One region of the Mangrovibacillus cuniculi genome, then DNA from elsewhere that is predicted to be linked to it. Evidence: predicted binding sites of a transcription regulator. Region 1 holds the regulator's gene; the other holds the start of a gene.
What was found. The regulator Rex, encoded in region 1, represses fermentation and respiration genes when NADH is low (regulators of the CRP and FNR family bind a similar motif). The targets are predictions, from matches to a motif close to TTGTGAAATATTTCACAA.
Positions count from the first base shown of each region.

Region 2: a site for Rex is predicted at 6,483-6,500, ahead of qoxA (cytochrome aa3 quinol oxidase subunit II). Genes of this name have one in related genera too.

Region 1 covers NZ_CP049742.1:3,015,459-3,026,531, forward strand. Annotated here, with positions in the region: rRNA gene G8O30_RS15380 (23S ribosomal RNA) at 1-2,300, shown strand, start outside; rRNA gene rrf (5S ribosomal RNA) at 2,387-2,503, shown strand; tRNA gene G8O30_RS15390 (tRNA-Met) at 2,597-2,670, shown strand; tRNA gene G8O30_RS15395 (tRNA-Asp) at 2,682-2,757, shown strand; gene tsaE (tRNA (adenosine(37)-N6)-threonylcarbamoyltransferase complex ATPase subunit type 1 TsaE) at 3,517-3,972, shown strand; gene tsaB (tRNA (adenosine(37)-N6)-threonylcarbamoyltransferase complex dimerization subunit type 1 TsaB) at 3,969-4,673, shown strand; gene rimI (ribosomal protein S18-alanine N-acetyltransferase) at 4,663-5,115, shown strand; gene tsaD (tRNA (adenosine(37)-N6)-threonylcarbamoyltransferase complex transferase subunit TsaD) at 5,112-6,131, shown strand; gene G8O30_RS15420 (ABC-F family ATP-binding cassette domain-containing protein) at 6,644-8,575, opposite strand; gene G8O30_RS15425 (redox-sensing transcriptional repressor Rex) at 8,757-9,410, shown strand; gene G8O30_RS15430 (twin-arginine translocase TatA/TatE family subunit) at 9,483-9,680, shown strand; gene tatC (twin-arginine translocase subunit TatC) at 9,699-10,457, shown strand; gene G8O30_RS15440 (YdiK family protein) at 10,471-10,665, opposite strand; gene G8O30_RS15445 (CPBP family intramembrane glutamic endopeptidase) at 10,666-11,073, opposite strand, start outside.
Region 2 covers NZ_CP049742.1:2,547,969-2,559,041, reverse strand. Annotated here, with positions in the region: gene G8O30_RS12915 (glycine C-acetyltransferase) at 1-1,027, shown strand, start outside; gene G8O30_RS12910 (L-threonine 3-dehydrogenase) at 1,069-2,019, shown strand; gene G8O30_RS12905 (potassium/proton antiporter) at 2,084-3,526, opposite strand; gene G8O30_RS12900 (putative bifunctional diguanylate cyclase/phosphodiesterase) at 3,988-6,387, shown strand; gene qoxA (cytochrome aa3 quinol oxidase subunit II) at 6,749-7,663, shown strand; gene qoxB (cytochrome aa3 quinol oxidase subunit I) at 7,682-9,628, shown strand; gene qoxC (cytochrome aa3 quinol oxidase subunit III) at 9,644-10,267, shown strand; gene qoxD (cytochrome aa3 quinol oxidase subunit IV) at 10,260-10,655, shown strand.

The DNA.
Region 1 (11,073 bases):
TACGATTTCATGCAAGGTTAAGTTTTAGAAGACGGAGCCGCAGCGAAAGCGAGTCTGAATAGGGCGAATGAGTATGAGGTCGTAGACCCGAAACCAGGTGATCTACCCATGTCCAGGGTGAAGTTCAGGTAACACTGAATGGAGGCCCGAACCCACGCACGTTGAAAAGTGCGGGGATGAGGTGTGGGTAGCGGAGAAATTCCAATCGAACTTGGAGATAGCTGGTTCTCTCCGAAATAGCTTTAGGGCTAGCCTCACGTTGTAAGAGTCTTGGAGGTAGAGCACTGTTTGGACTAGGGGCCCCATCGGGTTACCGAATTCAGACAAACTCCGAATGCCAATGACTTATCCGTGGGAGTCAGACTGCGAGTGATAAGATCCGTAGTCGAAAGGGAAACAGCCCAGACCACCAGCTAAGGTCCCAAAGTATACGTTAAGTGGAAAAGGATGTGGAGTTGCTTAGACAACCAGGATGTTGGCTTAGAAGCAGCCACCATTTAAAGAGTGCGTAATAGCTCACTGGTCGAGTGACTCTGCGCCGAAAATGTACCGGGGCTAAACGTATCACCGAAGCTGTGGATTCACACCGTTGGTGTGAGTGGTAGGAGAGCGTTCTAAGTGCGTCGAAGCTAGACCGGAAGGACTGGTGGAGCGCTTAGAAGTGAGAATGCCGGTATGAGTAGCGAAAGAAGGGTGAGAATCCCTTCCACCGAATGCCTAAGGTTTCCTGAGGAAGGCTCGTCCGCTCAGGGTTAGTCGGGACCTAAGCCGAGGCCGAATGGCGTAGGCGATGGACAACAGGTTGATATTCCTGTACCACCTCTCTTCCGTTTGAGCAATGGGGGGACGCAGGAGGATAGGGTATGCGCACTGCTGGATATGTGCGCTCAAGCAGTAAGACTGGTAACGAGGCAAATCCCGTTACCGTAAGGTCAAGCTGTGATGACGAGGGAATTATAGTACCGAAGTACCTTATTTCACACTGCCAAGAAAAGCCTCTAGCGAGGAAGAAGGTGCCCGTACCGCAAACCGACACAGGTAGGCGAGGAGAGAATCCTAAGGTGTGCGAGAGAACTCTCGTTAAGGAACTCGGCAAAATGACCCCGTAACTTCGGGAGAAGGGGTGCTCTGATAGGGTGAAAGCCCGAGAGAGCCGCAGTGAATAGGCCCAGGCGACTGTTTAGCAAAAACACAGGTCTCTGCGAAGCCGCAAGGCGAAGTATAGGGGCTGACGCCTGCCCGGTGCTGGAAGGTTAAGGAGAGGGGTTAGCTCACGCGAAGCTCTGAACCGAAGCCCCAGTAAACGGCGGCCGTAACTATAACGGTCCTAAGGTAGCGAAATTCCTTGTCGGGTAAGTTCCGACCCGCACGAAAGGCGTAACGATCTGGGCACTGTCTCAACGAGAGACTCGGTGAAATTATAGTACCTGTGAAGATGCAGGTTACCCGCGACAGGACGGAAAGACCCCGTGGAGCTTTACTGCAACCTGATATTGAATTTTGGTACAGCTTGTACAGGATAGGTAGGAGCCTTGGAAGCCGGAGCGCCAGCTTCGGTGGAGGCATTGGTGGGATACTACCCTGGCTGTATTGAACTTCTAACCCGCGCCCCTTATCGGGGTGGGAGACAGTGTCAGGTGGGCAGTTTGACTGGGGCGGTCGCCTCCTAAAAGGTAACGGAGGCGCCCAAAGGTTCCCTCAGAATGGTTGGAAATCATTCGTAGAGTGTAAAGGCACAAGGGAGCTTGACTGCGAGACCTACAAGTCGAGCAGGGACGAAAGTCGGGCTTAGTGATCCGGTGGTTCCGCATGGAAGGGCCATCGCTCAACGGATAAAAGCTACCCCGGGGATAACAGGCTTATCTCCCCCAAGAGTCCACATCGACGGGGAGGTTTGGCACCTCGATGTCGGCTCATCGCATCCTGGGGCTGTAGTCGGTCCCAAGGGTTGGGCTGTTCGCCCATTAAAGCGGTACGCGAGCTGGGTTCAGAACGTCGTGAGACAGTTCGGTCCCTATCCGTCGTGGGCGTAGGAAATTTGAGAGGAGCTGTCCTTAGTACGAGAGGACCGGGATGGACGCACCGCTGGTGTACCAGTTGTCTTGCCAAAGGCATCGCTGGGTAGCTATGTGCGGAAGGGATAAGTGCTGAAAGCATCTAAGCATGAAGCCCCCCTCAAGATGAGATTTCCCATTCGTAAGAAGTAAGATCCCTGAAAGATGATCAGGTAGATAGGTTCGAGGTGGAAGCATGGCGACATGTGGAGCTGACGAATACTAATCGATCGAGGACTTAACCAAGTCAAACTTGGTGATTCTCGGCAATACGCTTTGGTGGCGCGCAGTATTTAGTTTTGAAAGAACAACGTTCTTTTACATGTACATAGTCTGGTGGCGATAGCGAGAAGGTCACACCCGTTCCCATCCCGAACACGGCAGTTAAGCTTCTCAGCGCCAATGGTAGTTGGGGGTTCTCCCCCTGTGAGAGTAGGACGTCGCCAGGCGATTATTTTTTTCTAGTCAGCTGTAACAAATAGGATGTTTAGGCATATTATGGGTTATGTGTTAATGGAAAAAATTATTTATATTATTATTATCGCGGGGTGGAGCAGCTAGGTAGCTCGTCGGGCTCATAACCCGAAGGTCGTAGGTTCAAATCCTACCCCCGCAATACCAATTGAAGGTCCCGTGGTGTAGCGGTTAACATGCCTGCCTGTCACGCAGGAGATCGCGGGTTCGATTCCCGTCGGGACCGCCATATTTAACTACTCAGGAAGCGTAAAGGTTCCTTTTTTTTATGCCAAGAATTCTAAACCCTTTAGGACCCGTCCTAGAGGGTTTTCTTATTTATTTGTTTGTTTGTTACGTGAAGTAACCACTCATCGTTGTAATAACACTTACATTCTAAGTAATGTAGAGAGTGCTTGATATAGTTTATTAGATAAACAAACGTTATGATGGGGGTTTTATACTGGAAAAATACAAAGCGACCAATCTTTTGGGAGAAGTGACCGAACTATTAGGGAATGCGACCAACTATTGAAGAAAGCGACCGAACTTTGATCAAAGCGACCGGATTATTGAGAAAGCGACCAAACTTACGGGGAAGCGACCAACATTTTTAAAAAGCGACCAAACATTGGCCGTTTTATTAAAAAGTGAGCAGAAGTCGGAGGAAGTGCCCGAATCACCATGAAAAGTGAGCAGAAGTCGGAGAAAGTGCCCGGATCTCCATGAAAAGTGAGCAGAAGTCGGAGAAAGTGCCCGGATCTCCATGAAAAGTGAGCAGAAGTCAGAAAAAGTGTCCGGATTGCTACCAAAAGTAAGCAAAACTCCAAAAAAAGTGACCAGAATCATTTAAAATGTTTGCAGACAACACTCAAACTACACCACTCAACATCCAGGCTAAACATAATTTTGGTCTTTTCGGCTATTCCATGTACAATAGAATTATTGCTATAAACACAATCTACTTAAATATATACATTACATAACATCATGGAGGTGTAGACACGAAATGAAGGAATGGACAACCACTACCCCAGAAGAAACGACTCAGTTGGCACAAGATATTGCCACTCATTTGTCGCCTGGAACAGTTCTCTTACTTGAAGGAGACTTAGGTGCTGGGAAAACAACTTTTACGAAAGGTGTAGCGAAGGCACTTAACATAAAACGTACCGTTAGCAGTCCTACGTTTACAATTATTAAAGAATATAAAGGCACGATGCCTCTTTACCATATGGATGTATATCGACTTGGCGAGAGTGAAGAGGATCTTGGATTTGAGGAATACTTCTATGGAGAAGGTGTTACGCTCGTTGAATGGGCTCATTTAATTCAAGATCAACTTCCAGAGCAGTACGGTGTCTTGAGAATAGAGCGAATTGGTGATGAGGTACGAAAAATAACCTATACACCAGTTGGGGATAAGTACGAGAAGTTAGAGAAAGTATTGGAGGAGTCATTGTGATTACTTTAGCTATAGATACGTCTCACTACCCGTTAAGCGTTGCGCTTGTTAGTGAGACTGAGTTTATTGGTGAACGTACGATTCATGTGAAAAAGAATCACAGTGTCCGCGTGATGCCAACGATTGAAGAATTTTTGAAAGAATGTGAAGTAACGCAGGATCAAATAAGTAGAGTAGCCGTTGCCAAAGGACCAGGTTCTTATACCGGTCTTCGCATTGGTGTTACCATTGCTAAAACGTTAGCGTGGTCTTGGAATGTCCCGCTAGTAGGAGTATCTAGCTTGCTTTCTATTTGTGGCAATGCTCGCTTCTATCCAGAATTAGTTTGTCCAATCTTTGATGCAAGACGAGGTTTAGTCTATACAGGTCTTTACTCATTTACGGACGGGCAACCAAAAACAATGAAGGAAGATACAAATATTCTCCTAACAGACTGGTTAGAAGAATTATCTACTCTTCAAAAGAACATTCTTTTTGTAGGCAATGATCTCGTTACTTTTAAACAAGAAATAACAAACGTACTTGGGGATAGAGCACAATTTGTCTCAAACACAGCTAGCATGCCATCAGCTGCTTGGATTGCAGAGGTTGCACAATCACTACGAGCGGAAGACGTCCATACATTCGAGCCGTCCTATGTGAGACTTGCTGAGGCGGAGGCAAAATGGCAAGAAGAACAGGAGAAGAGCAATGGTCAGTAATACGATGGTCATTCGTTCAATGGATGTAGATGATTTAGACGCAGTGATGCCGATTGAGGTGGAGTGCTTTTCGGTTCCTTGGACAAGGGAAGCTTATGTGCAGGAGTTAACGAATAATCGGTTTGCCCGTTATTTTGTATTAGAGTTTGAGGATAAAATTGTTGGATACGGCGGAATGTGGATTGTGCTCGATGAAGTGCACATCACTAATATTGCGGTATCTCCTGCTTTTCAAGGCAAAAAACTTGGAGAAGCCATTCTTGCTTATATGATGGATGTGGCAAAGTCGGTTAAGGCGATGACTATGACATTAGAAGTTCGAGTGAGCAACAAGCCTGCACAAGGATTATACCGAAAGCTAGGTTTTCAAGATGGTGGGATTCGTAAACAGTACTACACAGATAATCAAGAAGATGCTTTAGTAATGTGGGTGAAATTATGACAAAAGATGTGTTGATACTAGGAATAGAGACGAGCTGTGACGAGACTGCTGCAGCGGTTGTGAAGAATGGTAAAGAGATGCTTTCTAATGTTGTGGCTAGTCAAATCGAAAGTCATAAACGTTTTGGCGGCGTTGTACCAGAAATCGCTTCTCGACATCATGTGGAAGTAATGACGTTAGTGGTGGAAGAGGCGCTGGAGAAAGCCAATGTAACGATGGAAGAGATTGATGCGATTGCCGTGACGGAAGGACCAGGATTAGTTGGGGCATTGTTAGTAGGAGTTAATGCGGCTAAAGCATTGGCTTTTGCTTTCCAAAAACCATTGGTGAATGTGCATCATATTGCTGGCCATATTTATGCGAACGCTTTTGTGAAACCTCTGCAATTTCCACTGTTATCCCTGGTTGTTTCCGGCGGTCATACAGAACTGGTGTATATGCCGGAAGATGGCGTGTTTGAAGTCATTGGAGAAACGCGCGATGACGCGGCTGGGGAAGCGTATGATAAAGTAGCACGTATTTTATCATTACCGTATCCAGGCGGTCCACATATTGATCGCATGGCGGCGAATGGAGAAGATACGTACAAATTGCCGAGAGTTTGGTTGGAGGAAGATTCGTATGACTTTAGTTTTAGTGGCTTAAAGTCTGCCGTGATAAACCTATCTCATAATATGGCGCAGCGCGGAGAAGAGATTCAACCAGAGAACTTAGCTGCTAGCTTCCAAGCAAGTGTGGTCGAGGTGTTAGTCGGCAAAACAAAGCGAGCTGTGGAAGAGTTGGGAGTAAAGCAACTAGTTTTAGCTGGTGGAGTTGCGGCTAATAGAGGTTTACGCCAAGCGATAGAAGATACATTTGTGGATAACGAACAATTAGATGTGGTTATCCCACCGTTATCCCTATGTACCGACAATGCTGCAATGATTGCTGCAGCCGGAACGGTACTTTATCAACAGGGCAAACGAGGTAAAATGGATATGAATGCACATCCGAACTTGGATTTAGAACAATTTTGAGTGGATAGTGTGTGTAACATTGTGGAGAAATACGGTTATCCACATGTGAATAAGTGCTGCACGTGAGGGAGACTTGGCGTGTGGCTTTTTTTGTTGATAAGTTTTGGGGTAGACGGTTGTTAATAGGGGGAGTAGAAGCAGAAAGAAGACCGTCAGCACGAGGAGACGGTCGTCAAAAGTAGAGTAGAAGTAAAAAGTGAACCGTCAGAGCAAGGAGCCGGTCGTGAAAATAGGTGAGGAAGCCAAAAGAAGACCGTCAGCGCGAGAAGAGGATCGTAAAAAGTAGGGTGGAAGCCAAAAGAAGACCGTCAGCGCAAGAAGAGAGTCGTCAAAAATAGAATGGAAGCGAATAGAGAACCGTCTACAGCGTGAGAAGGTCATCAAAATAATAGTTAAAGCAAAAAGTGAACCGTCAGAGCAAGGAGCCGGTCGTCAAAATTAGAGTAGAAGCAAAAAAAGAACCGCCATCCCCATAAAAAAACCACCCAAAGAATCCCTTGGGTGGCCACACTTTATTCATTCAACAAAACCCACTCATCCATTGCCGCCTCAAGCTTACCCTTTGACTCGTCGATCGCTGCTTGGTGCTCCGCTGACTTTTCATAATCTTGATATACTGCCGGATCACACAATGCTTCCTCGTGCTCCGCAATGGTTTCTTCTAAGCTAGCAATCGTTTCTTCTAACTCTTCTAACTTCCTCAAACGCTGACGCTCTTTCTTCTTTTCTTCCTTATCCGCATAGAAAGAGTTCTTCGCAGTTGGCGCAGCAGCAACTACCGCAGCTGAATTTTTCTCTTCTTCCAATCGCTTCAGTGCCGCGAGTTCCGCTTGCTCTTCTTTCTTCTCGACATAATACGTGTAGTCGCCGAGGAAATTCTCAGCGCCTGAAGAACTCAACTCCACAACGCGCGTTGCAATACGATTAATGAAGTAACGGTCATGCGACACAAACAGAATCGTCCCTTCAAAGTCGATCAGCGCATTTTCCAAAATTTCTTTACTATCCAAGTCCAAGTGGTTGGTAGGCTCGTCCAGCAACAGAACGTTAGCGCGGAGAAGCATCAGCTTCGCCAGCGCCACACGTGCTTTCTCTCCACCACTCAACGTCGAAACAGGTTTCAACACATCATCGCCCGAGAATAAAAAGTTCCCAAGCACCGTACGAATCTCTTTTTCCGTATGCGTTGGATAGTCATCCCAAAGCTCTTGCAACACACTTTTATTGGAATGTAGCTTTTGCTGCTCTTGATCGTAGTATCCAATTACCACATGACTACCATAGCGGAAAGATCCGTCAATAGCCGGTAATTCCTTTAACAACGTCTTGAGAAGAGTAGACTTTCCGATACCATTCGGACCCACGAGGGCAATGCTATCTCCTTTGTTCACCGAAAAATGAATGTCTTTGGAAAGCGGCTGATCATATCCAATCGCCAAACCTTCCACACTCAACACATCATTCCCAGTCGGACGGTCAAAGGAAAAGCCAAAAGAAGCGGACTTCTCATCACCATCTGGGCGATCCAATCGATCCATTCGCTGCAACTTATTACGTCGACTTTGTGCTTGCTTTGTCGTAGAGGCACGCGCTAGGTTTCGCTGAACGAAATCTTCTAGTCGCGCAATCTCTTCTTGCTGGCGCTCGTACATTTTCATCTCGCGCTCGTAATCTAGCGCTTTTTGCTCTAAGTACTTAGAATAGTTCCCTACAAATCGCTTCGACTTCATGCGAGATAGCTCCACCACTTGGGTTACTACTTTATCTAAGAAATAACGGTCATGGGAAACAAGTAAAATCGCACCATCGTAGGATTGTAAGTATGTTTCCAACCATGCTAACGTTTCTATGTCTAGATGGTTGGTAGGCTCATCCAGTATTAAAATGTCTGGCTTTTGTAAAAGCAGTCGTGCGAGTGCTAGTCGCGTCTTTTGACCACCGCTTAATGTCGCAATCGATGTATCGTAATCCATCTCGCTAAAACGCATTCCGTGAAGAACCGAACGAATGTCTGCTTCATATTGGTAGCCACCGCTGTCTTTAAACGTTACTTGGAGATGGTCGTACTCTTTCAACAACTTGTCGTATTGCTCCTGATCTTCATAAATAGAAGGATCTGCCATGCGTTGTTCCAGTGTACGAAGCTGCGATTCCATTTGACGAAGGGAGTCAAAGACTTTCAGCATTTCTTCCCAGATAGACTGAGACGACTCTAGACCAGTATCCTGCGCCAGGTAGCCAATCTCCACATCTTTTGGTTTCATAATTTCGCCTTCATCGTACGACATGGAGCCTGCAATCATTTTTAGTAGAGTGGATTTACCAGCACCGTTTCGACCGACTAAGCCGATGCGATCTCTTGTTTGTACTTCTAATTTTATATTGGTTAATACGGGTTCAGCCCCGAAATATTTAGATAGATTTTGGACTTGTAACAATATCATGATTTTCACCTCAACTACTCTAGTTTATCGCAGCAACGGTTCTTCGGCAATCTTCTCCACATTGTGTGAGATTTCACAGACATTTTTTATAAAATAGTGTATGATAGAAAGCGAGGCTATTTTAACTTGTAGTTTTGGAAGCGCTATCAGTTTGACTTGACGAATTTTGGGGGGAATTCCAATGCAAGATCAACCGAAAATACCACAGGCAACGGCGAAACGATTGCCATTATATTATCGATTCTTAAAAAATCTTCATGCATCGGGAAAACAACGCGTGTCTTCAGCGGAGTTAAGTGAAGCGGTGAAAGTCGATTCCGCAACGATCAGAAGAGATTTCTCTTACTTTGGGGCGTTAGGAAAAAAAGGTTATGGCTATAACGTTCACTATCTAATAACATTTTTCCGAAAAACACTGGACCAAGACGAACTAACGAAGGTTGCGTTAATTGGTGTCGGTAACTTAGGAACTGCTTTTCTTCATTATAACTTCTTAAAGAATAATAATACAAAGATTGAGATGGCGTTTGATGTGTCGAATGAGAAAGTGGGTTCAGAGATTGGAGACGTGCCGGTTTATCATATGGATGAACTAGAGCGTTTTTTAGAGGTAGAGGACATCCAGGTAGCGATCTTAACGGTGCCTGCGCCGGTTGCTCAGAGTATCACGGATCGACTTGTTAGTTCAGATATTAAAGGAATCTTAAATTTCACACCTGCTCGTTTAAACGTGCCGTCACATATCCGTGTGCACCACATTGACTTAGCCGTAGAGTTACAAACACTTGTGTATTTCTTAAAGCATTACGGAGCAGCAGAGGAAATTCAGATTTAACTACTTTTCTAGCAATCATAGCCATATTATTGAAATTCCGTTATGATGGACATAAGGAGGTGCGGATGCATCATGCCAGGAGCAGCTAGTTTAATTATTATCTTAATCGTAGCCCTTTTAATTTTCGGACCGAAAAAGTTACCGGAGCTTGGAAGAGCTTTCGGAAGTACGTTAAAAGAATTTAAACACGCAACAAAAGGTCTTGCAGATGACGATGAACCATCTTCCAAGGCGAAAGAAACACAAGCAAATTCAACGAGTGAACGTTAATAGAGTAGGATGATTAGCATGAGTCACGAACAAATGACGGTGATGGAGCATTTGGACGAGCTACGAAAGCGTCTGTTTGGCGTTGCAATCTTTTTTGTTGTTGCGCTAATCGGAAGCTTTTTTATAGCGCCGACCTTCATTACATATTTACAACAATCACCTGAAGCGAGTGCCTTAACGTTAAATGCTTTTCGGATGACCGATCCGTTTAAAGTGTATATTCAGATGACCATCTTTCTTGCTTGTGTGGTCACAGCTCCACTTATTCTGTTTCAACTTTGGGCATTTATTTCACCAGGTTTATATGAGAAAGAACGACGGGTAACCCTTAGTTATATTCCGATGTCTGTTCTGTTATTTTTAGGCGGATTATCGTTTTCGTACTTCGTTTTGTTTCCCTTTGTTGTCGATTTTATGATGACGCTATCTGGGAATATGGAAGTGCAAACAACAATAGGAATTAACGAATACTTTTCGTTTTTATTTCAACTAACGTTGCCATTTGGCTTCTTATTTCAACTTCCTATCGTTATGTTATTTTTAACAAGACTAGGGATTGTGACACCGATGTTTTTAGCGAGCATACGTAAATACGCGTATTTTACATTGCTCGTGATAGCAGCGTTTATTACGCCGCCAGACATCATGTCTCACATACTAGTGACATTACCACTGTGTGTGTTGTACGAAATTAGTATTGTGATTAGTAGATTTGGATATAAGAAAGCCATGGAAGCGGAGCAACAACAAGAATTAGAACAAAAAAGTGACCTGTAACAGGTCACTTTTTTTACATGCTTTTCTTTAATTTAAAGTGAAGCAAGATATTTCGAATTCCTGCTCCAAGGTCAATGGTAGCAATGAAGATGATGAGTACTCCGAAGAATCCCCAGCCGTATTCTCCCACGTGTCGTACGGCTACGAATGTAAAGAGTAAGCCGAGTATGGTGTATAAAATTCCTGATGATAATGGTGTTGGCCTCATTTAAAATCCAAAACCTCCTATAAATCCTTCTACCGATTGCATATATTTTTCTAACTCGTCCGCAAAAACGTACTGGGCTAAGACAACAAAGGTGTTCATCGCTACGTGTGCGATAATTGGGACGATAATCCGTTTTGTATAGACATATAAGAAAGAAAATACTAATCCCATTGCCGTGTACAGAAGCGTGTGCTCCAATTCCATGTGACCTACCGAGAAGATTACGGAACTGATGATGGCTGCGGGGAAGAAAGAGAATCTTTCATATAATGCCCCAAAAATAACTTTACGGAACACGATTTCTTCTAAGATTGGCCCGATGACTGCTACAACTAAGATGAAGATAGGTGCTTGTTCGATAATACCAATAATTTGTTGGGTGTTCTCAGAACCCAATTCAATTCCCAT
Region 2 (11,073 bases), 470 kb from region 1:
TGCAACGCATGATCGACTTCGAAAAGTTGCTAAAGAGGCGATAGATGAGTGGGGAGTAGGAGCCGGAGCGGTACGTACAATTAATGGTACGTTATCTTTACACGTGGAATTGGAAGAAGCTATTGCAAAATTTAAAGGTACAGAAGCCGCAATTGCCTATCAGTCAGGTTTTAACTGTAATATGGCTGCCATTTCTGCTGTGATGGATAAAAATGATGCCATTCTATCTGATGAGTTAAACCATGCATCCATCATTGATGGTTGTCGTCTATCAAAAGCGAAAGTAATCCGTTTCAATCACTCAGATATGGAAGATCTTCGTCAAAAAGCAAAAGAAGCAAAAGAATCTGGTCAATATAATAAAATTATGGTTATTACAGATGGCGTTTTCTCTATGGATGGAGATATCGCAAAGTTACCTGAAATCGTGAAAATTGCAAAAGAATTTGACATTATGACATATGTAGATGATGCACATGGTTCTGGGGTTACTGGAAAAGGTGCTGGAACGGTAAAACACTTTGGGCTTCAAGATGAAGTAGACTTCCAAATTGGTACCCTTTCTAAAGCGATTGGAGTAGTTGGTGGTTATGTAGCTGGAACACAAAACCTAATTGACTGGTTAAAAGTTCGTTCTCGTCCATTCTTATTCTCTACTTCTCTTACTCCTGCAGATGTCCGAGCAGCAAGAGAAGCGATTCATATGTTAATGGAAAGCACAGAATTACATGATAAACTTTGGGAGAATGGTGACTACCTAAAAGCTGGATTGAAAAAGCTAGGGTTCAACATTGGAGATAGTGAAACGCCAATTACACCATGTATTATTGGTGATGAAGCGAAGACACAATTGTTTAGTAAGCGTCTGAATGAGGAAGGCGTTTATGCAAAATCCATCGTCTTCCCAACTGTTCCAAAAGGTACTGGACGCGTAAGAAACATGCCAACAGCGGCACACACAAAAGAAATGCTAGATGAAGCATTAGCTATATATGAAAAGGTCGGTAAAGAGTTAGAGATAATATAAGATTTTACTTGGAACTGGTTTGGATAGGAGGAATTTTACACATGAAAAAGGTAATAGTAACAGGAGCGCTCGGCCAAATCGGTTCCGAGCTTGTCACAGCAATGAGAAAGCAGTACGGTGCGGACAATGTTCTGGCAACAGATATACGTCACATTGACCATCCAGTTACACAAGAAGGACCATTTGAAGTGTTGGACGTTATGGACGGCGAGCGTATGGCAGCTCTAGCTAAAGGTCATGGTGCTGATACCATGATCCATTTAGCTGCGCTACTTTCTGCAACGGCAGAAGCGAATCCACTACTAGCATGGAACTTAAATATGGGTGGATTAATGAATGCACTAGAAGTTTCAAAAGAGCAAAATATGCAATTCTTTACGCCAAGTTCTATAGGAGCGTTTGGTCCGTCCACGCCTAAAGATGGCACACCGCAAGATACGATCCAACGTCCAACTACGATGTATGGGGTAAACAAAGTATCTGGAGAATTGCTAGGAGACTACTACTTTCATAAGTTTGGGTTAGATACTCGTGGCCTTCGTTTCCCGGGATTAATCTCCTATGAAGTGTTACCAGGTGGCGGAACAACGGATTATGCAGTAGATATCTATTACAAAGCGATAGAAGAGGGTGCCTATACTTCCTTTATTAATAAAGGCACGTACATGGATATGATGTATATGCCAGATGCGATTCAAGCAATTATTGATTTAATGGAAGCAGACCCTACTAAACTAGTGCACCGTAATTCTTTCAACGTAACGGCAATGAGTATGGAGCCAGAAATGGTTGCGGCGGAGATTAGGAAGCACATTCCTACGTTTGAGCTTTCTTATCATGTGGACCCAATTCGTCAAGGAATTGCAGAGAGTTGGCCAAACTCCATCGACGCATCTGCTGCTAAGCAAGAGTGGGGCTTCAACCCAACTTATAGTTTAGAAACGATGACTGTTGATATGTTGGAGAAATTAAAAGTGAAATTAGGTAAATAAAAAACAGATGCTCGGAAAGTTCTCAGTGGAACTTTTTAGGGCATCTGTTTTTTTGCTAATCACTTTACTCCTCGTTTCCTTGAAGTAGTATTTTTGTTCGTTCTCTTAACTTCTTTGGGACAAGTACATATAAAATGTCGTCTTCTTCAATAACGGTATTGCCGCGAGGTGTAACAACACAGTCTCCTCGGATGATTGCCGTAATTAGTGTTTCTTCTGGCAAGATAATCGACTGTAAGTTCTTTGATATAACAGGTGAATCTTTTTTCACCTGTATCTCCATCATATCTGTATTTGTTTTCCCCATAGAAACAAGCTCCATGGAATGGGGAGGGACTACTTTATCGGCTCCTGCCAGTCCCAGTTTGTCAGCTAACTTGGAAATGGTTGCTCCTTGAATTAAAGCAGACGTTAGCACAACGAAAAATACTACGTTAAAGATTAAAGCACTATTTTCTACACCTGCAAGAAGAGGGTAAGTTGCGAGTACGATTGGGACAGCCCCTTTAAGACCGGACCAGGCAATAAACGTTTTTTCCTTTAGAGAAAACTTACTACGTATCATACTGATGAACACGCCTACTGGTCTTGCAACCAGCATTAAGATGATAGAAAGTAAGATACCTTGCCAAGCAATATAAATTAGCTCGTCGACGAAAACAAGTAGTCCTAGAATGATAAACATGACAATCTGCATCATCCAAGCAAAACCTTCGTTAAAGCGGAATATAGAATGTCTATAAGCAATGTCGCGATTACCGATAAATACAGCCATTAAGTATACCGCGAGTAAGCCACTTCCCCCAAGTAATGCAGTTACGCCATAGGTAAATACGGCGCAACCTAATGCGAAAATTGGATATAAGCCGGATGAATCTAAGTTGATTTTATTTAAAGCCCAAACAGCTCCAACACCAGTTAGTAAGCCAAATAATGTACCTAGCCCCATTTGTAAGACAAAGTCCCACAAAAGAGCCCAAGCAGAAAGTTCCGGGAATTGTATGAGCTCAATTAAAGATATAGTCAGGAAAACGGCCATGGGATCGTTCGTTCCTGATTCTGCCTCTAAAGTAGATGCTAGACGGGGGCGGATATTTTTACTTCCAATCGCAGCGAATACAGCAGCAGCATCTGTAGAACCAACAATGGCCCCAATTAGTAAACCTTCTAGCCAGGATAGATCTAATATAAACTTGGCAGCTATTCCAACGATGCTAGCCGTTAATAGTACGCCAATTGTAGCTAAAGATAACGAAGGTGCTATAACAGGTTTTACTTCACGCCATTTTGTCTGTAGCCCACCTTCGAAGAGAATAACAATCAGTGCAAAAATACCTACAACTTGAGAGATTTGTGCATTATCAAAGTAATAAAATTGCGAGAGGAACATACCTACTGCTAAGAAGAGAATTAGAGAGGGAACGCCAATTTTATTTGAGAATTTCGTGGTTAGAACTCCGATTAGTAAGATTAGTCCTGCTAAGAAAATCATGGAATCACCGAGCATAGCGTGTCTCCTTTCTTGTGAATATAAAATTTTAGTGTAGTTCTGCTTTGCAACATAGGGAAGTGGTACTTTCCTATGTTGCAAAGCAGAACTCAGAAAAAGTGAGCAGAACTCAGAAAAAGTGAGCAGAACTCAGAAAAAGTGAGCAGAACTCAGAAAAAGTGAGCAGAACTCAGAAAAAGTGAGCAGAACTCAGAAAAAGTGAGCAGAACTCAGAAAAAGTGAGCAGAACTCAGAAAAAGTGAGCAGAACTCAGAAAAAGTGAGCAGAACTCAGAAAAAGTGAGCAGAACTCAGAAAAAGTGAGCAGAACTCAGAAAAAGTGTAGCATACTTACGTAAAAAAGTTCTTCATGAAGTATTTTGTCGGACCTCATAAGGATTAGATAGTATAAATCTTCTTCTATGGTAAAATATATGTAGTTTTACCACGTTTATTAGTCCTAGTATAGGGGGTGTTCTCTTGTTTACATTAGATGATGCCATATTTTTAACACTCAGTTTTATCATTTCCTGTTGTTCTTGTTATTTTGCTATTTCAGGTACTGCATACGCTACTAAGCGAGGAATGACTCCCGAAGAAATGAAACCGTTCCAGTGGGCTTTTGGTTCCACATTTTTATTCTTATTAAGTCATCTTTGTACAGCGTTTTCCTATTCTCCAGAGCAACTGGTGAAATACGGATGGATATATGCTGGGTCCTTTTTTGTCTTTGCGACAATTGGCACTTATTTAGTCATAAAATATATGACTCGAAAACTTTTTACTCCTAAGCATTATGCCATAGGCTCTGTTCTATTCTTTTTTTCTACCGTATTAGCTAATTACGGAAGTTATTTAGTATTAACGAGAGACATATTAGTTTTTCAGCCAGTATTTATTCTTATTACTCTACTCATTATGTTAGGTGTAGCATTTCCATTTTATCGATTACTTTCTCAATTGTCTTATAGAGTGTTTCCTTCTCTAACAGTTAAAAGAAAAGTAATGTGGAGTGTATTAATGGGCTTAGCATTTGCAGGGATACCTTTTATTACGTATGCTTCTTTAACAGATATACATCTTTATTACCCTTCCATATCCGTATTGCACGCAGATGTTATCCCTTATGCAGTGGTTCTTGGGTCGATGATTATCTTATGGTTAATTCCCGATTTAAATGGGGAAGATTTAAAACTATCACAAGAAAGAATGATTTTAGAAAGCGAAGCAAATTATCAGTCGTTATTTGACCTAAATCCATTAGCTGCTTTTACCATTAAATCAGATGGAACAATAACCAATAGTAATCAGAGAGTATATGATTATTTTGGTTACCGAAAAGAAGATTTTATCGGTAAAACGTTTGTACCGTTTATTCATCCAGATGAGCTAAAAAGTGTATTTGAACATTTTAAAAATTCTTTAAATGGAATCCCTGCCACATTTGAAGTAAGATTGCTACACAGAAATGGTTCTTATCTGTACACAAATGTGTTAATAGCTCCGATGAAAGAGGAAGAAACAATTTCTGGTGTATTTGCTCTCGTTCAAAACAAAACAAAAGAAAAAGAAGCGGAAGCACAAATTGAACAATTAGCCTATCATGATCACCTAACGGGTTTACCGAATAGATTGTTAGCGGAAAAGCAAATCTCCGAATATCTATCAAAAAAACCAAAGCCTGCAGCGCTATTAGTAATGGATTTAGATCGATTTAAAGTAATCAATGATACGTTAGGACATGCTTATGGTGATTTACTTCTGCAAGGAGTCGCCAACCGCTTTAAAGAATGGGTAAAAGATAAGGGGATTATTGCTAGGATGAGTGGGGATGAATTTATCATTTTCCTACCTGATGTGAAGTCTATTCAAGAAGTAAAGATGTTTATCCACCATCTTTTGCAGCAGCTTCATAAGCCTCTTTCTATAAAAGGACATGATATTGTCGTGTCTACTAGTATTGGAGTTACGATGTTTCCTGATGATGGAACAGATATCAATACGTTACTTCGAAGAGCGGACATATCGATGTATGTTGCCAAAAAAGAAGAGCAGAACAGTTTTATATTTTATTCTGCCCGAAATCAAAAATCATCTACAAACTTAATCGAACTAGAAGAAGACTTGAGAAAAGCGTTAACAAAGGATGAATTTTTGTTACATTATCAACCGAAGCAATGTTGTCATACGGGTAAGATAATAGGTGTAGAAGCGTTGCTTAGGTGGGAGCATGGGAAAAAAGGTCTCATTTCACCAGCGGAATTTATTCCTTTAGCAGAAGAAACAGGATTAATCATTCCGATTGGGGAACAGGTTATTGATCAAGCGTTAAAACAATTAAAAGAGTGGCAGCAAACGCTTAGCAGTTCAATCTGCATGGCAATCAATGTATCGGCAAGACAAGTCCATCATGAAAACTTTTTAACGATGCTAACAGGAAAACTGATGAAATATGATGTAGACCCAAAGTGTATTGAAATAGAACTTACGGAAAACACGGTAATGAAGAATTCTAGTCAGTCGTCAAAGGTTTTTGAAAGACTAAAAGATATTGGTATGAAGATTGCGATTGATGACTTTGGTGTAGAGTATAGCTCTTTGAATTATTTGAAGAACTTCACATTTGATACGCTAAAAATTGATAGAAGCTTTATTGCGGATATTACAACAATAGATCACCAGGCAAAGATTGTAGAAGCTATCATCGCCATGGGAAGAGCATTGGATTTAGTAGTTGTAGCAGAAGGGGTAGAGACGAAAGAGCAAGTTGATTGGTTAAAGAGCAGAGATTGCGACGTCTTACAAGGATATTATATTGGTAAACCAATGGAAGTATCTCAGGTAGAAGAACTGTTAAAACAACCAATATCCAATAAATAGAAGTTACAAAGAAGCCGGGTAGATTTTTCACCTGGTTTTTTTCTATATGCAAGTCAACAGGGATTAGAACATCAAAAGAACCACTCTTTTATATATTGTGAAAATTTAAACAAACTCATTTCCCGTTGAAGAATTCCACTATTGGGTATACAATCCATATTTGTGGCTGGATTGTGACGAAACTTTAACAAAAATGTGAGAGTTTGATGAGAAACAGGTGAATCTTTGTGAATATGCGAACAGAGAGAGTTGTAATTTGGTATAGTAATAGCACGATCATGTATGATCAATTTAGGCTTATTTCGATTCATGCATAGTTGCCATAAAAGGAAAAGTAGTTGAAGGGAAGGTGACTGCGCCTATGCGTAAGTGGTGGAAACTCTTTAGCTTGAGCTTAATGATGCTACCTCTATTGGTATTATCGGGATGCTCACAGCTACTGGTACTTGATCCTAAGGGACCGATGGCTGAAATTCAAGCAAACCTAATTTGGCTTTCCATAGGATTCATGTTATTTATCGTTCTTGTAGTCTTTATCTTGTTTACTTATATGCTAGTAAAATACCGTGATCGCGATGGAGATGAAGATTATGATCCAGAACAACACGGTAGTACAAAACTAGAGATTATTTGGACAGTAGTTCCTATTTTAATCGTTATTGCTCTATCTGTTCCTACAGTGCGCGCGATATATGCGCTAGAGGAAATACCGGAGAACGGCAGTGACAAAGATCCACTAGTAGTTCATGTAACATCTGTAGACTGGAAGTGGATGTTTAGTTATCCAGAAGAGGATATTGAAACAGTTAACCACTTAGTAATTCCAGCTGATCGACCGGTAATGTTCCGTCTGACATCAGCTGACTCCATGCAATCATTTTGGATTCCAGCTCTAGGAGGACAAAAGTATTCCATGGCTGGTATGGAGACAAAGTTAATGCTAATGGCGAACGAACCAGGCGAGTTCTGGGGACGTAACTCTAACTTCAATGGGGAAGAGTTTACAGGGCAAGAGTTCACGGTAACCGCAATGGAAGAAAGTGAATTCGACGCTTGGGCAGAAGAAACAAAAGAAACTGCTCCTGAATTAACGCAAGAATTTTATGATGAAAATTTAATGGTTCAAGGACAAGTAGAAGAGATGATATTTAGTGGTACTCATTTAGATTGGGTTAACCACGCACAAAATGCATCTTACGCAGTAGAAGTTCGTGAGCGACTTGGAAAAGAGCCAGTAAACTATCATTTACGTGAAAAAGTGAAAGAGGAAGAATAGAAGGGAGGCGCCTTACCAATGGATGTGAAATGGTATGACTATATCATTACAGGTGACCCGCTAATCTTAGGTGCTCAAGTGTCAATCGTCATGACGTCGATTGCTATCGTAGCGGTCCTTACTTATTTTAAAAAATGGGGTTGGCTTTGGAGAGAATGGCTAACTACTGTTGACCATAAGAAAATTGGTATTATGTATATTATCGCCGCAGTATTAATGTTCTTCCGCGGTGGTGTCGATGCGCTTTTAATGCGTGCGCAGCTAACGGTGCCGAACAATGATTTCTTAAGTTCGCAGCACTATAATGAAATATTTACAACACATGGTACAGTCATGATTATCTTCATGGCAATGCCGTTCTTAATTGGTTTAATGAACGTGGTTGTTCCACTTCAAATTGGAGCGCGTGACGTTGCGTATCCATACTTAAATGCAATTAGTTTCTGGACATTCTTTATGGGAGCGATGTTGTTTAACATCTCTTTCGTGTACGGAGGATCTCCAGCTGCAGGATGGACTTCTTACATGCCACTTGCAGGTAACGAATTGAGCCCTGGTCCTGGTCAAAACTACTATCTATTAGGTCTACAGGTATCTGGTATCGGTACGTTATTAACAGGTATTAACTTCTTAGTAACAATCTTGAAAATGCGTGCACCAGGTATGACATTAATGAGAATGCCAATCTTTACTTGGTCAACGCTTATTACATCAATTATTATCATCTTTGCTTTCCCAATCTTAACGGTTGCTCTTGCAATGATGACAACAGACCGTCTGTTTGGTACTCACTTCTTCACACTTGCTGGAGATGGTATGCCAATGCTTTGGGCGAACCTTTTCTGGATTTGGGGACACCCTGAAGTATATATTGTTATTCTTCCTGCGTTCGGTATGTTCTCTGAAATTATCGCAACGTTTGCGAAGAAAACACTTTTTGGATACAAAGCGATGGTTTATTCCATGGTTGGTATCGCAGCACTTTCCTTCGTTGTATGGGTTCACCACTTCTTTACAATGGGAGCGGGTGAAGAGGTTAACTCCTTCTTCTCTATTACAACAATGGCGATTGCAATCCCTACAGGGGTTAAAATCTTTAACTGGCTATTTACGCTATATAAAGGGAAAATCAGCTTCACGACACCAATGCTTTGGTCTCTAGCGTTTATTCCTAACTTTGTTATCGGTGGAGTAACAGGGGTAATGCTTGCGATGGCAGCAGCCGACTATCAGTATCATAATACGTACTTCTTAGTGGCCCATTTCCACTATGTTTTAATTTCTGGTACGGTATTCGCTTGTTTCGCAGGTCTATACTTCTGGTACCCAAAAATGTTTGGTCACAAATTAAACGATCGAATTGGAAAATGGAGCTTCTGGTTCTTCGTTATCGGATTTAATATTTGTTTCTTCCCGCAATACTTCTTAGGTCTAGATGGAATGCCTCGTCGTGTTCATACGTATGCAGCAGAAACTGGCTGGATGGATCTAAACGTTGTATCAAGTATTGGGGCAGTAGGAATGGCAATTGGTTTCGTTATTCTTGTGTATAACATCTACTACAGCTTCCGTTTTGAAGCTCGTGAAACGTCTGGAGACTCATGGAACGGCCAAGGTCGTACGTTAGAGTGGTACACACAAACACCAATTCCTCACTACAACTTTGCAGTAGTACCAAAAGTAGAATCTTTAGATCAATTCCACTACATGAAGAAAAACGGTTGGAAACCAGGTCAACCTCAAAAGATTGTGCCTATTCATATGCCAAGCTATTCTGGTATTCCGTTTATCCAATCAGTGTTCTTCTTTGTAGCAGGATTCGGTTTAGTCTTTGAGTGGTATGGAATGGCGATTGCCGGACTAGTTGGAGTTCTTATAACTCTTGCAACGCGTTCATTTGACTATGATGACGGATTCTATGTACCTGTAGAAGAAATTCAAGAAGATCTGAAAAAGTCTGTGTAAAGGAGGACGAAACATATGGCATCTGCAAATGATGCGGCATACAAACATATGCCGCTTGAATATCAAACGGAAACAGGCCGCCTAAACATCTTAGGATTCTGGATTTTCCTTGGTGCCGAGGTGGCGCTATTCTCGACACTGTTTGCTGCATACTTCGTCCTTCTACAACGGACGAATGGCGATGTAACAATGGCTGACGTGTTTGCAGTGGATTCTCTACTGATTCAAACATTCATTCTATTAACATCCAGTTTTACATGTGGTTTAGCAATTCATGAAATGCGCGGTGGTAGATTAAAAGGTACTATTACTTGGTTAGTAGTAACGATTCTACTGGGCGTTGGATTCTTATACTTTGAGATTGAAGAATTCTTACACTTCATTCACGAAGGTGCAAATATTGGTACAAGTGCTTATTGGTCATCCTTCTTCTTACTAGCTGGAACTCACGGTGCCCACGTATTTATGGGTATCCTATGGATTATCTTAATCCTAATTCAGTTAAGTAAACGTGGATTAACACCAGTAACTGCACGTAAAGTATTTATCTCTAGTTTATACTGGCACTTCCTTGATGTTGTGTGGATCTTCTTATTCACAGGAGTTTATCTAGGAGGGTTGGTGTTGCAAAATGGCTAAAACAAAAGAAGCTCATGCACACGATTACGATTCCTTTCCATGGAAACACTTGATTGGATTTGTATTATCACTAGTTTTAACAATCGCAGCTGTGTTCGTAGTCCTGAAAATGGACTTCTCTAACGGAGCTACAATGTGGATTATCACCATCTTTGCTCTCGTTCAAGCAGTTCTTCAGCTAGTAATGTTTATGCACATGACAGAGTCTGAAGATGGAATCTGGCAAACTGGTACCATATTATACGCAGCTTTCATTGCAGCAGTAGTAGTAGTTGGATCTGTATGGGTTATGTACTTCGGTATTCACCGAGATCATGAACATAACTCCAACATACCAGCTGGGCAAATGGAGCATAACTCATCCACTGAGGAACATGGTGGAGAGTAACAAATGAGGACTTCCTACGGGGAGTCCTTTTTGTTATGGTGTGGAGATTATTTGTGGAAGAATTGTGGATAGATGTTTGGGTTGGTGCAAAAGCGGTTGTGCACCTTAGATGAATCTCTATTTGTACGGCGTAAGCGCTTATGCCGTTGGTTAGCTTAGAGAAAAGAGGCGGCGTAAGCGGTTAAGCCGCTGTGAAAGAGAGGGAAAAAGGCGGCAAAGCGTCAAAGCCGCCATGAGAGTGGGGAAAGGAAGGCGGCAAAGCGTCAAAGTCGCCATGTGAGCGAGGATAGTAAGGCGACAAACCGCTAAAGTCGCCATGCGATCGAGGGGAAGGAGGCGACAAAGTGGTTAAGTCGCCATGAGAGCAAGGAGCAGTAGCCGACAAACTGCAAAATCGCCAAGAGAAAAACAAATCAAC